DNA from 3 places in the Delftia sp. RIT313 genome. Region 1 is predicted to be linked to each of the others. Evidence: riboswitches for the same ligand, from Rfam matches in the RefSeq annotation. Region 1 holds a riboswitch; each other region holds the start of a gene.
What was found. A riboswitch is a leader RNA that binds a small molecule or an ion and turns the genes downstream of it on or off. The one in region 1 is predicted to bind cobalamin.

Region 1 (5,689 bases):
CCCGCGCGAGACGGTGATGATGCGGTCGCTGATGGTGTTCTGGAACAGGGCCGCATCCACGCGCCAGCCGGGCTGCTGCAGCGCGGCGCCAACCTCGATCTGGCGGCTGGTCTCGGGCTTGAGGTTGGGGTTGCCGAAGGTGCGGCCACCGCCGACGGCCGTGAAGTCCGAGGCCAGCTCCGTGGCCGTGGGCGCGCGGAACCCCGTGGAGGCCGCAGCGCGCAGCGTGAGCCGGTCCGTGGCCTTCCAGGTGGCGCCGGCCGACCAGGTGTGGTTGTCATAGTCGCGCGTGCTGGCCTGGGCCAGGGCGAGGTTGGGCGTATCGTCGAAACGCGTCGTGCCCCAGGTCTTGCGCAGGCCGGCACGCAGCGTGAGGCGATCGTCGAACAGGGTCTGCGCGTCCTCGAAGTACAGCGCATGCACCTGCTCGGTCTGGTTGTTGTCGTAGGGCGCAACCTGGCCCGCCGGGCCGCCCGGCATGGCCACGCGCAGGCGGTCGGAGCGCAGCTTGCTGCGCTCCCAGTCAAAGCCCATCAGCAGGTCATTGGTCTGGCTGACACGCAGGCGCGGCTGAAAGCGCAGGCCCGTGGCGTCCAGTTGGCGGTGGTTGTAGTCGCGCGCCGTGCCGGGCACGGCACTGTTGCCCGAGCGGATCACGGGCGATGCCCAGTTGAACTCATCGGTATCGACCAGGCTGTAGAGGTGGGTCGTCCAGCTCAGGCGCTGGCCGGGCAGTGCGCCCTCGTAGGTCAGGTCCAGCGAGCGGTTGCTGCGGTTGTCGCGGCTGTAGATGTTGGCGCCCGATCCGCGAAAGCCCGCGTTGTAGATGCCGTCCGTGCGCAGCTGCAGCTCCACGCGGTGCAGCTCGTGCAGCTGCCAGCCCAGGGCGCCGCTGGCGCCGCGCCGCTTCCAGCCCGTGTTCTCCATGCGCGTGCCGCCATCGCCCGACTCGTAGTCGCCGCGCCCGCCTGCGCTCACGCCGAAGTACCAGTCGAAGCGGTCATTGGCGCCGGCCGTCTGCGCATCGGTGCGCCACAGGTCCCATGAACCGGCCTGGACCTGGGCGCGCGTGCCGGGTGCGGTAGCTCCCGTCTTCATGATGATGTTGACCACCCCGCCCATGGCCTGGCTGCCGTAGATCACCGAGGACGGGCCGCGCACGATCTCGATGCGCTCCACATCCGAGGGGCTGAGCTTGGACAGGTTGGCCGTGCCCGCGCGCCGGCCGTTGACCAGCACCAGCACCTGGCTGCGGAAGTCGCGCCCCTGGCCGTCGGTGGAGGCGCCGCGCAGGTTCATCGAGGTCTGGGCAGCCGTCCATTCGCTGAGAAAGCCCACGGCGTTCTCGGCCAGCAGGTCGGTGACCGAGCGCGCGCTGGAGCGCTCTATGGCCTCGCGGTCGATGGTCTGCGTGGTGCCCGCGATGCGGCTGCGCGCCTCGGGCCGCGCGGTGGCGGTCACGAAGACGGCGTCCAGCGCATCGTCGGCGGAGTCCGTGGATCGCCCGGAAGCCGGCTCCTGCGCGGCGCCGGCCGCTGCAGCGCAGCTGGCCAACAGGACGGCGGCCGCTACGGGCCGCAGGCTGGAGACAAGAGGGAGAACAGAGAGAAGGCCGGAGGAATCGGCGGCCGAAGAAGCGAAGCGCATGCGTTGAACCCAACTGCCCCACTCACCCGCGGGGCCTATCGTCTGAACCACGCCGCACAGCGCGCACGCCGGAGCCGGCCACGGCAGCGCAGGCTGGGGCCGGACCGGACAGGCGCACTCCCGCGGCGTCCGAAAGCAATGCAGAAGGCCGGTATCCGGGCTTGCGGAACGCTGCGGCGCGCAGGGTGGGCGCGCTGCGGCAGGCATCCCCGCCTTCCCATGTCCGAGAAGGACACAGTGGCTTGCGGCGCGTGGTTTGGGGCGCGTCCGCGTGGGGAGTTGTATTCCGCTGACCGTTGCGGGGGCAGCGCAGGCATTGCGAGCGGCCACCTCGATGGCATCGCGCACCTGCTTCCCGTTGAACCCCTGGCCGGTGAACGGCATGGGGCACCTTCAGCAACAGCGCACCGCCACGGCCCAGGGGCTGCGGCGGTGCGCCAGCGGCGGATTATCGCCCAGCCCAGAAGCCCGGCACCCGGGCCAGCGCCCGCAGCGCGCGACGGCTGCTGCGCGCGCTGGTGGCCAGGCGGGCCTGCAGGTAGCCGGCCGCGAACCAGGCGCGCGGATCCGTGCCGGCCTCGTCACGAAAATGCTCCGCCGCCACGGCCATGTCGTTGTGCAGGCCCAGCGCGTCCTGGGCGGGCACCAGCGCCTCGGCAAAGCGCCGGCCCTTTTTGCCGGGCCACATTCCGGGCGCGAATTCCCGCGCAAAGTCCGCCAGGTAGCGCAGGCGCTTGAGCCGCTTGCGCACACGGTGCTGCTGCGCCAGCGGCAAGCGGTCGAAGTGCCGGCCGTCGCGCAGCACCTGGCGGTGCAGGCGCGCCAGCCGCCGTGCCAGGTACTTGCGCGTGCCTGCGGCGGACAGGTGGGCAAAACGGGCCGATGGCTCTGCCTGCGGCGCCTGCGCCAGCGCCTGGATCTCGGCCAGCGCGTGCAGGAACGGCGGCTCGCGCACGGCAGCGGCTGCATCCGCCTGCACGGCCTGCGGCGCCTGCCACTCGCACAGGGGCGCATGGGCTGCCTGCAGCAGCGGGCGCACCACATCGGCCAGCGTATCGGCATCGCGCAGCGTGCCCAGTTGCGCAAAGGCCTGGGCCAGGGGGTCATCCCATTCGGCGCGCATGCCGGGCGCCAGCCCTGTGCACTCACGCAGCACGGTGCGCAGGCGCCGCAGGGCCACGCGCAGCTGGTGAATGGTCTCGGCATCGCTGCCACCGCCCTCCAAAACCGCCAGATGCGACTGCACCTGGGCCAGGGCAGCAGCCAGCGCCGCACGCACAAAGCCGGCCGCATCGGGCCGGTCAGGGTGCTGCTTCGCAGGGGTGGACATGGTCAGGAGAGGGTGTGCGGGCGTTGCTGCGATTGTGGGCACCGCCCGGCCCCCGGGTCAATCGGCGCCCTCCCCGCTCAGGCTGTGCAGCGCGGGCCGGGCAATGCGCACATAGTCGGCCGAGTCCAGCACGATGGAGCGGTCCAGCCGGCCCGCGTTGAAGGCGATCTCGCCAAAGCGCTCTACCAGGGCCGGGTCCACCACCAGGCGCACCTGCGGGTTGAAGGAGAACGGCGGCACCGATCCCATCACGCAGCCCGTGGCGGCCTGGGCCTCCTCGGGCGAGGCCAGCGTGGCCTTGCGCACGCCCACGGCCTGGGCCAGGCGCTTGAAGTCCAGCTTGCGGTCGCCGGGCAGCACGGCGAGGAACAGCTGGGGATCGCCCGCACCGGCCGCTTCGCGGCTCTTGCAGAGCATGGCCTTGGCGCCCTGGCCGGGGGCGGTGCCACGGATTTCGGCGACGAGGTCAGAGCGGCCTTCGGCCGGATGTTCCAGCACGCGAAAACGCGCGCCCTGGGATTGCAGCAGGTCTACAAGGGTGTCGAACATGGTGGAAGCGCAGAGAAGTCGTCTGGATTTTGACATTTTGTCCAATTCAAAACAAAATGTCCAATATGACCCAACGAACCCCTGAACAGCGCCAGCTTCTGGAGCAGCTGGCCCAGATCGCCGAAGGCCTGGGCCAGACCTTTGCCCCGTTCTGCGAGGTGGTGGTGCATGACCTGCTCGACCCGTCCCACGCGGTGCTGGCCATCCACAACAACCTGTCGGGCCGCGAAGTGGGCCAGGGCGCGACGGAGCTGGGCCTGGCCCGCATCCTCGACCCCGGCTACGAGCAGGTCATCGCCAACTACCCCAACCAGTTCGCCGATGGCCGCCAGGCCAAGAGCACGTCCATCGGCATCCGCGACTCCGAGGGCCGCTACATCGCCGCCCTGTGCATGAATGTGGACCTGACGATGTTCCAGGGCTTCCAGGGCATGCTCAACCGCTTTGCCGCCGTCAGCGGCGACACCCCCGCGCGCGAAATGCTGGACCCCACGGGCGCCGGCGCAGGCGCCGACACGGTGCGTGCCCGCATCGACCAGTTCGCGGCCCGCCTGGCGACCACGCCGCGCGCCCTCAAGCCCGAGGAGCGCCGCGCCCTGGTCCGCGAGCTCAAGGGCGCCGGCCTGCTCGATGTGCGCCGCTCCATGGAGACCATTGCCGCCCACCTGGGCGTGTCGCGCGCCACGGTCTACAGCTACGCCAAATAGCTTCCGGCACCCCGCCGATCTGCAACCCCTTCTTTCCCGTACCGATGACAAGCCTTCCCACCTACGACGACGTGGCCGCAGCGGCCCAACGCATCCAGGGCCATGCCCACCGCACGCCCGTGCTCACCTCGCGCACGCTGGACGATGCGCTGGGCGCCCGTGTCTTCCTGAAGTGCGAGAACCTGCAGCGCATGGGCGCCTTCAAGTTCCGTGGTGCGTTCAATGCGCTGTCGCGCTTCAGCCCGGCGCAGCGCAAGGCCGGCGTGGTGGCGTTTTCCTCGGGCAACCACGCCCAGGCCATCGCCCTGGCAGCGCGGCTGCTGGAGATCCCCGCCACCATCGTCATGCCGCATGACGCTCCCGCCGCCAAGGTGGCGGCCACCAAGGGCTATGGCGGCCAGGTGGTGGTCTACGACCGCTATACCGAAGACCGCGAGCAGATCGGCCGCGACCTGGCCGAGCGCCACGGCCTGACCCTGATCCCGCCCTACGACCACGCCGACGTGCTGGCCGGCCAGGGCACGGCCGCCAAGGAACTGTTCGAGGAAACCGGCCCGCTGGACGCCCTCTTCGTGCCGCTGGGCGGCGGCGGCCTGCTGTCAGGCACCGCGCTGTCAACGCGCGCGCTCAGCCCCGACTGCGCGCTCTACGGCGTGGAACCCGAGGCCGGCAACGACGGCCAGCAGTCGCTGCGCGCGGGCCGCATCGTCCACATCGAAACGCCCAAGACCATTGCCGACGGCGCCCAGACCCAGCACCTGGGCGGCATCACCTTCCCCATCATCCAGCGCGACGTGACCGACATCCTCACCGCCAGCGATGCCGAGCTGGTCGACGCCATGGGCTTCCTGGCCACGCGCATGAAGCTCGTGGTCGAGCCCACCGGCTGCCTGGGCCTGGCCGCCGCGCGCCAGAAAGGCGAAGAGCTGCGCGGACGGCGCGTAGGCATCATCCTCAGCGGCGGCAATGTGGACATGCAGCGCTTTTGCAGCCTGCTGGGCGCGCCGATGTGAATTCGCCACAGGGCCCTGAAAAACGACTGGGCACGCTGTGGAGCCGGCTTCTATACTGCGGCGGCAATTGTGAATTAATGTTTCATCGTTAACAAATCCACAACCCCAGCGTGCTTGCCAGGCAGCCCCGAGGACCAGAGGATGCCGCCGCGCGCCCACCACTGCGCCCCATGAACAAGCCCACCAGCCTCCATTCCACCTGGATCATCCCGGCCCTTTCCTCCTTGCTGGTCCTGCATGCCGCAGGCGCCATGGCGGCCGACATCACGCTCACCCCCCCGGCGGGCGGCGGCTTTGTCATCAAGAACCAGGGCGGCCAGGAGCGGTTCAGGGTGCAGGACAGCGGCCAGGTCTACGTGCCCGGCCTGCCCGCCACCACGCCCGGCAACCAGCTGACCTGCCATGACGGCGCCACCGGCCAGCTGGTGCAATGCGCGGCAGGC
Region 2 (5,689 bases), on a different contig from region 1:
GGAACGCGCCCAGGAACTGGGCGCGAATGCCGTGGTGGGGGTGGACCTGGATTACGAAGTGCTGGGCCAGGGCAATGGCATGTTGATGGTGTCTGCCAGCGGCACGGCCGTGGTGCTGGAGTAGGCGAGGCCATCGGCCAAGCAGACCAAGCGGGTCAATCAGACCAGAGAAGTCAACGCGGCGCTGTGCCCGGCATCTGCAGGCAGCGGGCCAGCGCCCGCGCCGCCTCGCCCAGGCGCGGGCCGGGGCGGGAGACCACGTCCGTCTCGACCAGGTCCAGCGCGCAGATGCGGCCGGAGCGCACGGCTGGCATGCGGCTCCAGCCGGGGCGGGCGGCAAAGCTGGCTGATGGCGTCTGCGGCGTGTGGATGATGAGTTCGGGCTGCTGGCGCAGCACGTATTCGGGCGTGATGCGGGGGAAGGGACCCAGGTTCTGCGGCAGCACATTGCGCGCGCCCAGGCGCTGCAGCAGCTGGCCTATGAAGGAGTCCGGCCCCGCCGCATAAGGCGTGGCGTCCACCTCGAAATACACCTTCTGCCCGGCGGGCGCTTGCGCAGCCAGCGCCTTGGCCTGCTGGTCCACCTCGGCCTGCATGCGCGCCAGCAGGGCGTTGGCGCGCTGCACCTGCAGCAGCTGGTCGAGCTTGTGCAGTACCTGCTCCAGCTGCGCCATGTCGTTGGCGTCCAGCGCCAGCACGGGAATGCCGAAGCGCTCCAGCTGTGCGATGACGGGTGCGGAATACGCCATCAGCACCACGTCGGGCCTGAGCCGCACGGTGGCCTCGACCAGCGGGGCAAAGGTGTGGCCCAGCTTGGGCAGGGCGGCCACGCGGGCCGGGTGGTTGGAGAACTCGTCCACGCCCACGATGCGCTCGCAGGCGTCCAGCGCGCACAGCGATTCGGTCAGCGAGGGCAGCAGCGAGACGATGCGCTGCGGCACGCGCTCCAGGCGCACCTGGCGCCCGCGCATGTCGGTAATGGTGTAGGGAGTGGCTGTGCTTGTGCTGCCTTGGCTCGCGTCTCCCGTCTTTTGCGCATGGGCGTTGCTGGCGCCGCCCGCGCAGGCCAGCGCGGCGATCAGCAGCAGAAGGCGGGGCAGGCGCACAAGCAGGTGCATGGCGGTCAGGGCAGGGGAGTCCAGCGCACGCTGACGAACACGGTGCGGCCTGCGTTGGCGTAGCCGCGCGTGGGGGCGTAGTCGCGGTCGGCGATGTTGTTGACGCGGGCCAGCAGCGTCCATTGCCTGGTCAGCTGGCGCTGGGCGTAGAGGTTGACCACGCCGTAACCGCCCAGTTGCAGGGTGTTCGCCTCGTCTGCGTAGCGGCCGCTGTACAGCTGCGCTTCGCCGCCCAGCGTCCAGCCGGCCGCCTGGGTGTCGGCGTTGAGCTTGAGCATGCGCTTGGAGCGGTAGGGCAGCAGCTTGCCGGTCTCCAGGTTCTCGGGGTTCATGAAGTCCAGCGAGGCGCCCAGGTTGGCGCTGCCCAGGCGCGTGCTGCCCGACAGCGTCAGGCCGGTGATCTCCGCGCTCTGCCAGTTGCGGTAGCAGTTGCAGGGAAGGGCGCTGTTCCAGTCGTAGGTGATGAGGTTCTTGAACTTGTTGCGGTAGACCACGGTCGAGAGGCGGTTGGCACCGGCCGCATAGTGCAGGCCCGTTTCCACGTTGGTGCTGCTTTCGGGCTTGAGGTCGGCCGCCGCCTGGCCCGTGAAGCGTTCGTACAGCGTGGGCGTGCGGAAGGCCGTGCCGGCCGATGCCACCCAGCGCCAGCGCTCGTCGATCTGCAGGCCGTAGCCCAGGCCGCCCGTGGTCTTGTTCTGCTGGTCGCGCACCTGGTCGTGGCGCAGGTTGGCGTCGAACTGGTGGCGCCCCTCCGTCAGGCGCCAGCCGGCCGACAGGGAGTTCTGCACGCGCCGGCTGTCGGTGTTCTGCGTCCAGGCGTATTGCGTGTCCAGCCTGTCCTCGCGGCGTTCCAGGTCGATGTTGAAACGGTGCTGGCCCAGCGTGAACAGGTTCTGCAGCAGGTAGTTGGTGGAGCGGCCCTTGGCGCTTTCCGACGACTGGGTGTGGCGGTCGCTTTGGCTGTCGGTATGGGAGACCTGGACCACGCTTTTGTACATGGCGTTCCAGCCTGCCTGCCAGCGCAGGCTGCCGGTGGTGTTCTTGACCACGTCGTAGTCGTCGAAAGGCGGCGGGCTCTGGTCGTAGTGGGTGCGCAGGCGGCTGTGCAGCAGGCTGGCGTCGATCTGGTGGATGCCCGTTTTGTAGCCCGCGTTCAGGCCCAGCGAGGTGTTGCTGTAGCCATCCTTGTCCGGGTTGGGCGAGAAGGTGTTGCCGGGGTAGACGTCGAAGCCGTCGCTGCGCTCGTCCGCCAGGTTCAGCCCGTAGGTGAAGCCGTTGGCTCCGCCCTGAAATCCCGTGGCCAGCTTGCTGGTGCCCTGGTTGCCTATGCCCGCCTCGGCATAGGCGCGGGTCTGGCCGTCCGCCCGCTTGGTGAAGATCTGGATTACGCCGCCCATGGCGTCTGAGCCATAGATGGCGGCGGCCGGGCCGCGCAGCACCTCGATGCGCTCGATCTGCGCCAGCGGCAGGGTGGACCAGACCGCGCCGCCCTGCAGCTCCTGCGAGCTGTAGCGCACGCCGTCGATGAACACGGCAGTGTGCTGGTTGCTGGTGCCGCGCAGGTAGACCGAGGTGACCTGGCCCGGCCCGCCATTGCGGTTGATCTGCACGCCCGGCACCTGCACCAGCAGGTCGGCCACGCCCGTGGCGCCGCTGCGGGCAATGGTCTCGGCGTCGATCACGGTCATGTCGGCCGTGACGGTGCGCAGGGACTGTTCGCTGCGCGAGGCGGTGACGACCACCGTATCGAGCTGGGAGGTCTGTGCGCGCTGCGCCTGTTGTGCCTGTTGTACCTGTGCTTGGGCCTGGCAGGCCAGCAGCGAGGCCGCAGCCAGGGCGGACAACGTGCGCAGTACGGGGAACGCCGAGGGCGAGCGAAGAGCGGCGCCAGGGGCGCGCGCGAGGGCGAGGGTGTGCATGGATGCGAGCCAGTTGCGCGCCAGCGACCCCGCCGGCACGGAAACCACAAAGACCGGCTGCGCTGCATGCGCGGCCGGCCGCCTGTTGGCCGGTATCCAGACTGGTGACGCACTCGCCAAGGCCTTCCCGGGCTGTACGCCCAGTGGCACGGGTTTGGCGGGGGCCGGTGCAATGCACGCGGCGTTTCACTCACTGTTGCGGGGGCAGTACATGCGGGCGGCTTTATCTGGCCGCCCCATGTTTCCCGTTTAACCGCAGCCCCTGGGGCTGCTGGCACCAACGGCGGCGATTGTACGGCGGGGCGTTCAGTACCGATGTAAAGCTTGCTTGACATACCCGCCGGTGGCATCGCACAATGTCAAGCATCCTTTACACATTGCGAGAGACTTCCATGAATCAAACAACGGTCACCAACCGCCGCTACCAGAAGGAACTTGGATTTGCGCTGCTGCTCTACATGGCGCTGCTTGTGGGGGCGCTTTTGCTCAGCGCCGACATGCAGGCCGGGGCCCTGCGCACAGCGCTGCTGCTGAGCCCCATGCTGGCGTTTGCGCTGGCCGTGCGGGCCATCGTGCGCCTGGTGCGCGATACCGACGAGTTCCTGCGCAAGTCCATGCTGGAGCAGCTGGCGATTGCGGCGGCGGGCACGGCCGGCATCACCTTCACCTACGGATTCCTGGAAATGGCAGGTTTTCCCAAGCTCAGCATGTTCATGGTATGGCCCTTGATGGGTGCGCTCTGGGTGGCTGCCTCGGTGGCCCACTGGCTGCGCAGCCGATGAGCTGTTCCGCCAAAGTGCCCCTCCCATGAAAAACACCATCCGTGAACTGCGCGCCGAGCGCGGCTGGAGCCAGGCCGCGCTGGCGGACCTGCTGGGCGTGTCGCGCCAGACCGTGAATGCGATCGAGACGGGCCGCTACGACCCCAGCCTGCCGCTGGCATTCGCCATTGCCCGGGTGTTCGAGACCCGGATCGAAGCGATCTTCCAGGAGGGTTGAGCGCAGCGCTCAGGCCACGATCATGACCAGCAGCACCAGGCCCAGCAGGGCCAGGTAGGCCTTGGCATGCAGGGCATCGGGAATGCGGCCGATCAGCGGTGCCGCCAGCCTGATGCCCGTCCACGATCCGGCCGTCAGCAGCGCAAAGGCCTGCAGGTCCACATAGCCCACATGCCAGAGGCCCAGCCCCGCGCCCTGCGATGCCAGCATGTAGGCAGCGGTGCCCGCCACGGCCATGGGCAGAGACAGGGGGCTGGCCATGGCCGTGGCGGCCGCCATGCTGGCGCCGCGCCGGCGCATCAGCGGCACGGTCATCACGCTGCCGCCCACGCCCAGGAAGGCTGCAATCGCGCCAATCGCCAGGCCTGCGATGGCGGCGGGCCTGCGGCCCATGGGCTGCAATTGGGCGGTGGTGCCGTGCACGAAGCCCGGGCGCAGCAGCGCGTCGGCAATGGTCAGCGCAAGGTAGGCAATGAAAGCCCAGCGCACCCAGTCGCCGTTGAGCCAGGTGGCGGCCGCCGCGCCCGCCACGGCGCCGGCCGCGATGAAGCCAGCCAGCGGCCGCACCTGCTCCCACGGCAGGGCGCCCGCGCGGTGCTGGCGCAGCGTGGCCATGGAGGCGCCAAAAATCATCACGCAGGTGGAGGTGGCCACGGCAATGTGCATGGCAGCCTGGCCAATGGCGGAGTCCGCGCCGTGGATGGAGGTCAGCAGCGCATAAAGCAGCGGAACGGCCACGAAGCCGCCGCCAAAGCCGAAGAGCACGGTGGTCACGCCGGCAAGCACACCGAAAGCCAGCAGCAGGAGAGGAAACACAGACAGTCCTTTGGAAAAAACGAGCAAGGACTGAACCTTAGGATGCTGCGGTTTGGCCTGCTTTCGCGGATGGGTCAATAATCCTCGAATTCCTGCCAAAGCCTGTTGGCTGTTTTCCGGACATTCCCATGCTCAACATCCCGCTGCATTCCGTGGACGCCGTGGCGCGCGATGTGCTGGCCATCGGCACCGACTACACGCCTGGCACGCTGCTGCCCACGCACAGCCACCGGCGTGCCCAGTTTCTCTACGGGATGAGCGGGCTGATGGAAGTGGAAACCGACGACGGCGCCTGGACCATCCCGCCCTACAGCGGCGTGTGGATTCCGGCCAGCAAGCCGCACAGCGTGCGCATGCAGGGCGTGAGCACGCGCAGCCTGTACATCGAACCGGCTGCTGCGCCCCGCCCGGGTGTGCACTGCGAGGCCCTGGTCGTCACCCCGCTACTGCACCAGCTGCTGCTGTCCTGCGCCGACCTGCCGGCGCTGTACGACGAAGCAGGCCGCGACGGCGCCCTGGTCACGCTGGTGCTGCATGAGCTGGCCTCGGCCCGCAGCCTGCCGCTGTTCGCGCCCATTCCCCGCGATGAAAAGCTGGCCGCCCTGTGCAAGCAGTTCCTGGCCCAGCCCAGCATCCGCGCCACGCCGCAGGACTGGGCGCAGACGCTGAACAAGAGCCTGCGCACCTTCAGCCGGTTTTTCCAGCAGCACACAGGCATGGCCTTTGGCGCCTGGCGCCAGCAGGCCTGCCTGCTGGCGGCGGTGTCCCGGCTGTCTGCGGGCGCATCGGTCACGCAGGTGGCGCTGGACCTCGGCTATGACAGCCCCAGCGCGTTTT
Region 3 (5,689 bases), on a different contig from region 1:
CGCCGGGCGGCTTCACCATGTCGGTGGCCATGACCAACTGCGGCGCGCTGGGCTGGACCAGCGACAGGCGCGGCTACCGCTACAGCGCCATCGACCCACTCAGCGGCCAGCCCTGGCCCGCCATGCCGGTCGTGTTTGTCCGGCTGGCGGGCGAGGCGGCCGCTGCGGCGGGGTTCGAAGGCTTTGTGCCCGATGCCTGCCTCATCAACCAGTACCTGCCCGGCACCCGGCTTTCCCTGCACCAGGACCGCGACGAACGCGACCTGGGCGCGCCCATTGTCTCGGTGTCCCTGGGCATGCCGGCCACGTTTCTGTTTGGAGGACTGGCGCGCGCGGACAGCACGGCCAGGGTGCCGCTGCAGCATGGCGACGTGGTGGTCTGGGGCGGCGTGGATCGGCTGCGCCACCACGGCGTGTTGCCGCTCAAGGACCAGCCCCACCCGCTGCTGGGCGGGCGGCGCATCAATCTCACTTTTCGCAAGGCGGGCTGAATGGTTGGACGGTCTGAAATGGACAGGCTCAACAGCCAGGATCGCTTCGCCCGCCTGGATTGGGCGCGGATTGCCGCTGAGCTCGATGCCGAAGGCCATGCCCTGCTGCCGCAGCTGCTGACTGCGGATGAAAGCCGCGCCGTGGCCCGCGAGGCGGCAGCCGCGTCTGGCCTGCCGCCCTGCGTGCAGGCATGGCGCCCGGTGCTGTACGGGCATCTGCTGGCCCTGGCCAACCGCTGGCGCGAACACATGGGCTTGCAGCCTGAGTTGCCAGGCTGCTTCGAGGATTTCATGCGTCCGGGCCGACAAGCAGGCCAAACGCAGCCACAGCCACATCTGCTGCGCGTGCCGCAAGCGGGCCATGCCCCTCTGCGTTCATACAGCGAAGGTGCGGCGGTGTTTCCGCTGCAGCTGGTGCTGCTGCTGTCCCGGCCGGGCCAGGATTTCGAGGGCGGCGAATTCGTGATGACCGAGCAGCGCCCGCGCATGCAATCGCGCCCCATGGTGCTGCCGCTGGGCCTGGGGGATGCGGCCATCATCGCCACGGGGCCGCGCCCGGTGCGCGGTGCGGCGGGCTTTTACCGCGTGCATCTGCGGCATGCCATCAGCCGCGTTCACCGTGGCGAGTGGCTGGGTCTGGAGCTGCTTTTGCACGACGTGCCCCAGGCGCCAAAGGCTATGAAAACAGACCGCTGGCTATAATGCCGCGCCTGCAAAGGCATCCGTGCAACAGGTGTCCGCATGCCAGCCATGGGGATGAAACGGGAACAAGGTGACTGCCAGCAAATGCTTTTTGCGCTGCCGGCACAGGCCTTGGCTGCCCCCGCAACGGTAAACAAGTCAAGGCGCTCCATGCCTGTCCCGCCAGTCTCCGCAACCCTGCGGAGGGGCGATGACAGGCTGTCACTGGTTCATGGCGTGGTCTGCAACATGCAGCTTTTCGCGGGTGGATTGGGAAGACGGGGCGCTGGGCGGAAGGCATGTCCTTGCGCCGCTTGTGAGCCCGGAGACCGGCCTGCTGCGTTTCGCGCCTGCTGTGCAGGCGTTTTCTTGACTGTCTGCGGGGTGCGGATGGCAACGTCCTGCGCCCTTTCCTCCCACGCTGGCTGGAGAGGTGGCAGTGCCTTGCTTTCGCATCAGACGGTCGAAGACCGATGTTCGAAATGCATTCTTCCTTTTCCAGGGTTTCCAGCGCTCGCGCTGCCCAGTCCCTTTCCGTGCGGCTGAGCCCGCTGGCCCTGGCCTGCGCCTTCATCTGCCTGCCGGCGCAGGCTCAAACCCAAACGCCCACGCCCACGCCAACGCCCCCATCAACCGCCCTGCCCGAGGTCCAGGTCACCGGCCAGGCCGAACGCATCGGCCAGCAACTGGCCCAGCCTGCGCGCTCTGCCAGCCATACCGGCGTCTCCAACCAGGAAGTGCCGGCCAGCGTGGACGGCGTCTCTGCCGAGCAGATGCAGGAGCGCGGCGACTACGCCCTGGTGGACGCCGTCACGCGCACCGTGGGCCTGACCTCCAGCAGCACGCCGGGCAACGGCGGCCTGTCCTTCAGCAGCCGCGGCTTTGCGGGTGTCAATTCCGTGGGCGTGGCCGAAGACGGCATGGTGCTGGGCGTGGCCGCCGGCACCACGGCCTATCCGGGTGACAGCTGGGGCTACGAGCGCATCGACGTGCTGCGTGGACCGGCCTCGCTGATGTATGGCAGCGGCACCATGGGCGCCACGGTCAACGCCATCCGCAAGCAGCCCAGCCGCACCAGCTCGGCCGAGGTGCTGGTGGGTGCGGGCACGGACGACACGCTGCGCCTGGGCCTGGGCGTGACCGGCGCCCTGGGCGCCTATGCCAGCTACCGCATCGACAGCTACACCGCGCGCAGCGCGGGCGAGCGCGATCTGGACCAGTCGCGCAACGGCAAGTTCATGAGCACGCTGCGCTTGGAGCCCACGAGCGACCTGCAGATCGACCTGATTGCCGACCGCAGCGTGCAAAAGCCCAGCCGCTACTGGGGCACGCCGGGCCTGGACGGCAAGGTGGTGGAGTCGCTGCGCGACCGCAACTACAACGCCGAAGACAGCGTGCTGCGCTATGCCGACGAGCGCCTGCGCGCCAAGGTGCAATGGAAGGCCAATGACTGGCTGACGGTGCGCAACGAGCTGTACCACGTGAAGTCCGACCGCCACTGGCGCAACATCGAGGCCTACGCGCTCAACCCCGCCACCTGGACCGTGGGCCGCTCCGACTACCTGGAAATCCTGCACGACCTGGAGCAGACCGGCAACCGCCTGGGCCTGAACGTGGACCGGGGCTCGCACAAGATCGCCATGGGCTGGGAGGCCGCGCGCATCAACCTGCGGCTGTCCAACAATTCGCCCTATGGCGGCTCGTCCACGGTCTCGGCCTGGGATCCCGTGCATGGCAGCTGGGCCAGCCCCGATCTCACCGCCGCCAAGACAGAAACCGGCGTGACCCAGCATGCCCTGTACCTGGAAGATGCCTGGCGCATCAGCAACCGCTGGCTGGCCATGGCCGGCCTGCGCCGCGATGTCTACGACTTTGCCAGCCACTCGCTGGTGGGCGGCACGGATTTCAACAAGACGCTGGCCGCCACCTCCTGGCGCCTGGGCCTGACCTATGAGTTAGCCCGCAACACCCATGTCTATGGGCAGATCAACTCGGGACACGATCCCGTCAACAGCCTGGTGTCGCTGAACCTGGCCAACACGGCTTACAAGCTGAGCAAGGGCCGCCAGGCCGAGATCGGCATCAAGCAGCAAGTGGCTGGCGGGCGCGGCGAATGGACGCTGGCTGTGTTCGACATCAAGAAGGACGACATCATCACGCGCGACCCCGACCGCCCGGCCATCTCCATCCAGGGCGGCAGCCAGTCCTCGCGCGGGGCCGAGGTCACCGCCACCTTCCAGGCCACGCCCGCCCTGCGCGTGGAGGGCAATCTGTCCTATGTGGACGCCCAGTTCGACAAGCTCATCGAGGCTGGCGGCAACCGCGCAGGCAACCGTCCGCAGAACGTGGCCAAGACCACGGCCAACCTCTGGGGCCACTACCGCGTGGGCGCCTGGCAAGCCTCGCTGGGCCTGCGCTACGTGGGTGACCGCTTTGGCAACAACGCCAATACCGTGAACCTGCCCGCCTACACCGTGGCCGACGCCGCGCTGAGCTGGCAGGTGGACCCGCGCACCACCCTGAGCCTGATCGGCCGCAACCTGGCCGACAGGGTCTATGTGGGATCGAGCTACGGCAGCCAGTTCCTGGTCGGGCAAGGCCGCCGCTTCGAGATCGCGGCCCATATCCGGTTCTGATGGCCATGGCGCGCTCCAAAAGCCTCCACGGTCTCCACGGCCTGTGCGCTGGCGCCCTGGCGGCCACCCTGCTGCTGGCCGGCTGCTCGCGCAGCGATTCCGGCACCACCAGTGAACTGCCGGCACCGGCTGCCGCACCGCAGGCGGCCGTGACCGTCAATGTCTGCGGCAGCCCCGTGACCTACGCCAGCGCACCGCTGCGCGCCGTGACCCATGACGTGAACATCACCGAGATGTTCCTCTTTCTGGGCCTGGGCGACCGGCTGGTGGGCTACAGCGGTATCACGCAGGCCAAGCAGATCGACCCGGCCTTCCAGGCCCAGCTGGCCCGCGTGCCGCGGCTGGCCGAGCGCGAGATGAACCTGGAGGCCATCCTGGGCGCCTCGGCCGACTTCGTCTTCGGAGGCTGGAGCTACGGTTTTCGCCAGGGCCAGGTCACGCCCGAGGTGCTGCAGCGCCACGGCATTGCCTCGTATGTGCTGTCCGAATCGTGCATCCGCGTGGGGCCGCGCAGCCAGGTGGCGCTGGAAGACGGCCTGACCGACCTGCGCAACCTGGGCCGCATCTTCCGCATCGACGCCCATGCCGAGCAACTGGCGCAGGGGCTGGAGCGCGACCTGAAGGACCTGCGCGAGCGCATGCAGGGCGTGCGGCAGCGGCCTTCGGTCTTCGTCTACGACAGCGGCCAGGACATCCCCGTGACCGTGGGCCGCTACGGCATGCCGCAGGCCATGATCGAGGAAGCGGGCGGGCGCAACATCTTCGACGACATTCCCAGCAACTGGCCTGCAGGCAACTGGGAGGACGTGGTGCAGCGCAACCCGCAGTGGATCGTCATCATCGACTACGGCCAGCCCCATGCCCAGGGCAAGATCGACTTCCTGCTGGCCAAGCCCGAGCTGGCCGGCGTCGATGCCATCCGCGAAAAGCGGTTCTTCGTGATGACCTATGCCGAGGCCACGCCCGGCCCGCGCAACATTGCGCGGACCCGCGCCCTGGCGCAGGCCCTGCACCCCGACCGCATGCCGGCGCCCAGCCATGCGGCCAACTGATTCTCGCTGGCCCAGGCGCCCTGGCGCCGCCCGCCTCTGGTGCCTGCTGCTGTTCGCGGCCCTGTTGCTGGTGATGACGCTGGCCATCACCTGGGGGCCCGTGGACATGCCGGCCAGCACGGTCTGGCGCATTGCCTGGAGCCGGCTGCTGCAGGTGCTGGGCATGCAGCCGCCGCCACTGGAGGGCATCACGCCGCAGCACCAGCAGATCGTTTGGCTGATCCGCATGCCGCGCGTGCTGCTGGCGGCCCTGGTGGGCGCGGGGCTTGCCGTGGTGGGCACCATCATGCAGGCCATGGTGCGCAATCCGCTGGCCGATCCCTATCTGCTGGGCGTGTCCTCTGGTGCGTCGGTGGGCGCCGTGGCCGTGCTGGCCTTCGGTGCGCTGGCCTCGGCCGGCATGTACGCCCTCACGGCCGGGGCCTTTGCCGGGGCGCTGGCGGCCACCGTCGCCGTCTACCTGCTGGCGCGCTCCCAGGGCCGCATTCATGCCACGCGGCTGATCCTGGGTGGTGTGGCCATCGGCTATGTGCTGGCAGGCGTGACCAGCCTGATCACCCTGTCATCGGGCCAGCGTGACCTGGCCAATGCCCTGCTGACCTGGACGCTGGGCAGCCTGGCCGGCACGCAGTGGGAGGAACTGGGCATTCCCGCCGCCGTGCTGGCTGCGGGAATGCTCTGGCTGGGGCTGCAGACGCGCCCGCTCAACGCCCTGCTGGCCGGTGACGAGGCCGCCGCCACGCTGGGCGTGGACACGGCACGGCTGCGGCGCGCACTGTTCCTGGCGGTGTCGCTGCTCACGGGCACCATGGTGGCGGTCAGCGGCGCC

Region 2: another riboswitch for cobalamin. It lies ahead of BW39_RS12045 (TonB-dependent receptor domain-containing protein); the one in region 1 lies ahead of BW39_RS20350 (TonB-dependent receptor).
Region 3: another riboswitch for cobalamin. It lies ahead of BW39_RS13930 (TonB-dependent receptor); the one in region 1 lies ahead of BW39_RS20350 (TonB-dependent receptor).

What each region holds. Positions count from the first base shown of each region.
Region 1 is NZ_JFYT01000067.1:18,340-24,028, reverse strand. It holds gene BW39_RS20350 (TonB-dependent receptor) at 1-1,647, opposite strand, end outside; cobalamin riboswitch at 1,777-2,057, opposite strand; gene BW39_RS20345 (CHAD domain-containing protein) at 2,096-2,977, opposite strand; gene BW39_RS20340 (YbaK/prolyl-tRNA synthetase associated domain-containing protein) at 3,035-3,526, opposite strand; gene BW39_RS20335 (helix-turn-helix transcriptional regulator) at 3,592-4,233, shown strand; gene BW39_RS20330 (threo-3-hydroxy-L-aspartate ammonia-lyase) at 4,278-5,246, shown strand; gene BW39_RS20325 (hypothetical protein) at 5,417-5,689, shown strand, end outside.
Region 2 is NZ_JFYT01000044.1:19,274-24,962, forward strand. It holds gene BW39_RS12035 (heavy metal-binding domain-containing protein) at 1-124, shown strand, start outside; gene BW39_RS12040 (ABC transporter substrate-binding protein) at 174-1,118, opposite strand; gene BW39_RS12045 (TonB-dependent receptor domain-containing protein) at 1,124-3,037, opposite strand; cobalamin riboswitch at 3,108-3,333, opposite strand; gene BW39_RS12055 (hypothetical protein) at 3,430-3,819, shown strand; gene BW39_RS12060 (helix-turn-helix transcriptional regulator) at 3,845-4,036, shown strand; gene BW39_RS12065 (sulfite exporter TauE/SafE family protein) at 4,046-4,852, opposite strand; gene BW39_RS12070 (AraC family transcriptional regulator) at 4,981-5,689, shown strand, end outside.
Region 3 is NZ_JFYT01000047.1:19,286-24,974, reverse strand. It holds gene alkB (DNA oxidative demethylase AlkB) at 1-491, shown strand, start outside; gene BW39_RS13935 (2OG-Fe(II) oxygenase) at 510-1,193, shown strand; cobalamin riboswitch at 1,206-1,524, shown strand; gene BW39_RS13930 (TonB-dependent receptor) at 1,646-3,808, shown strand; gene BW39_RS13925 (ABC transporter substrate-binding protein) at 3,808-4,860, shown strand; gene BW39_RS13920 (FecCD family ABC transporter permease) at 4,847-5,689, shown strand, end outside.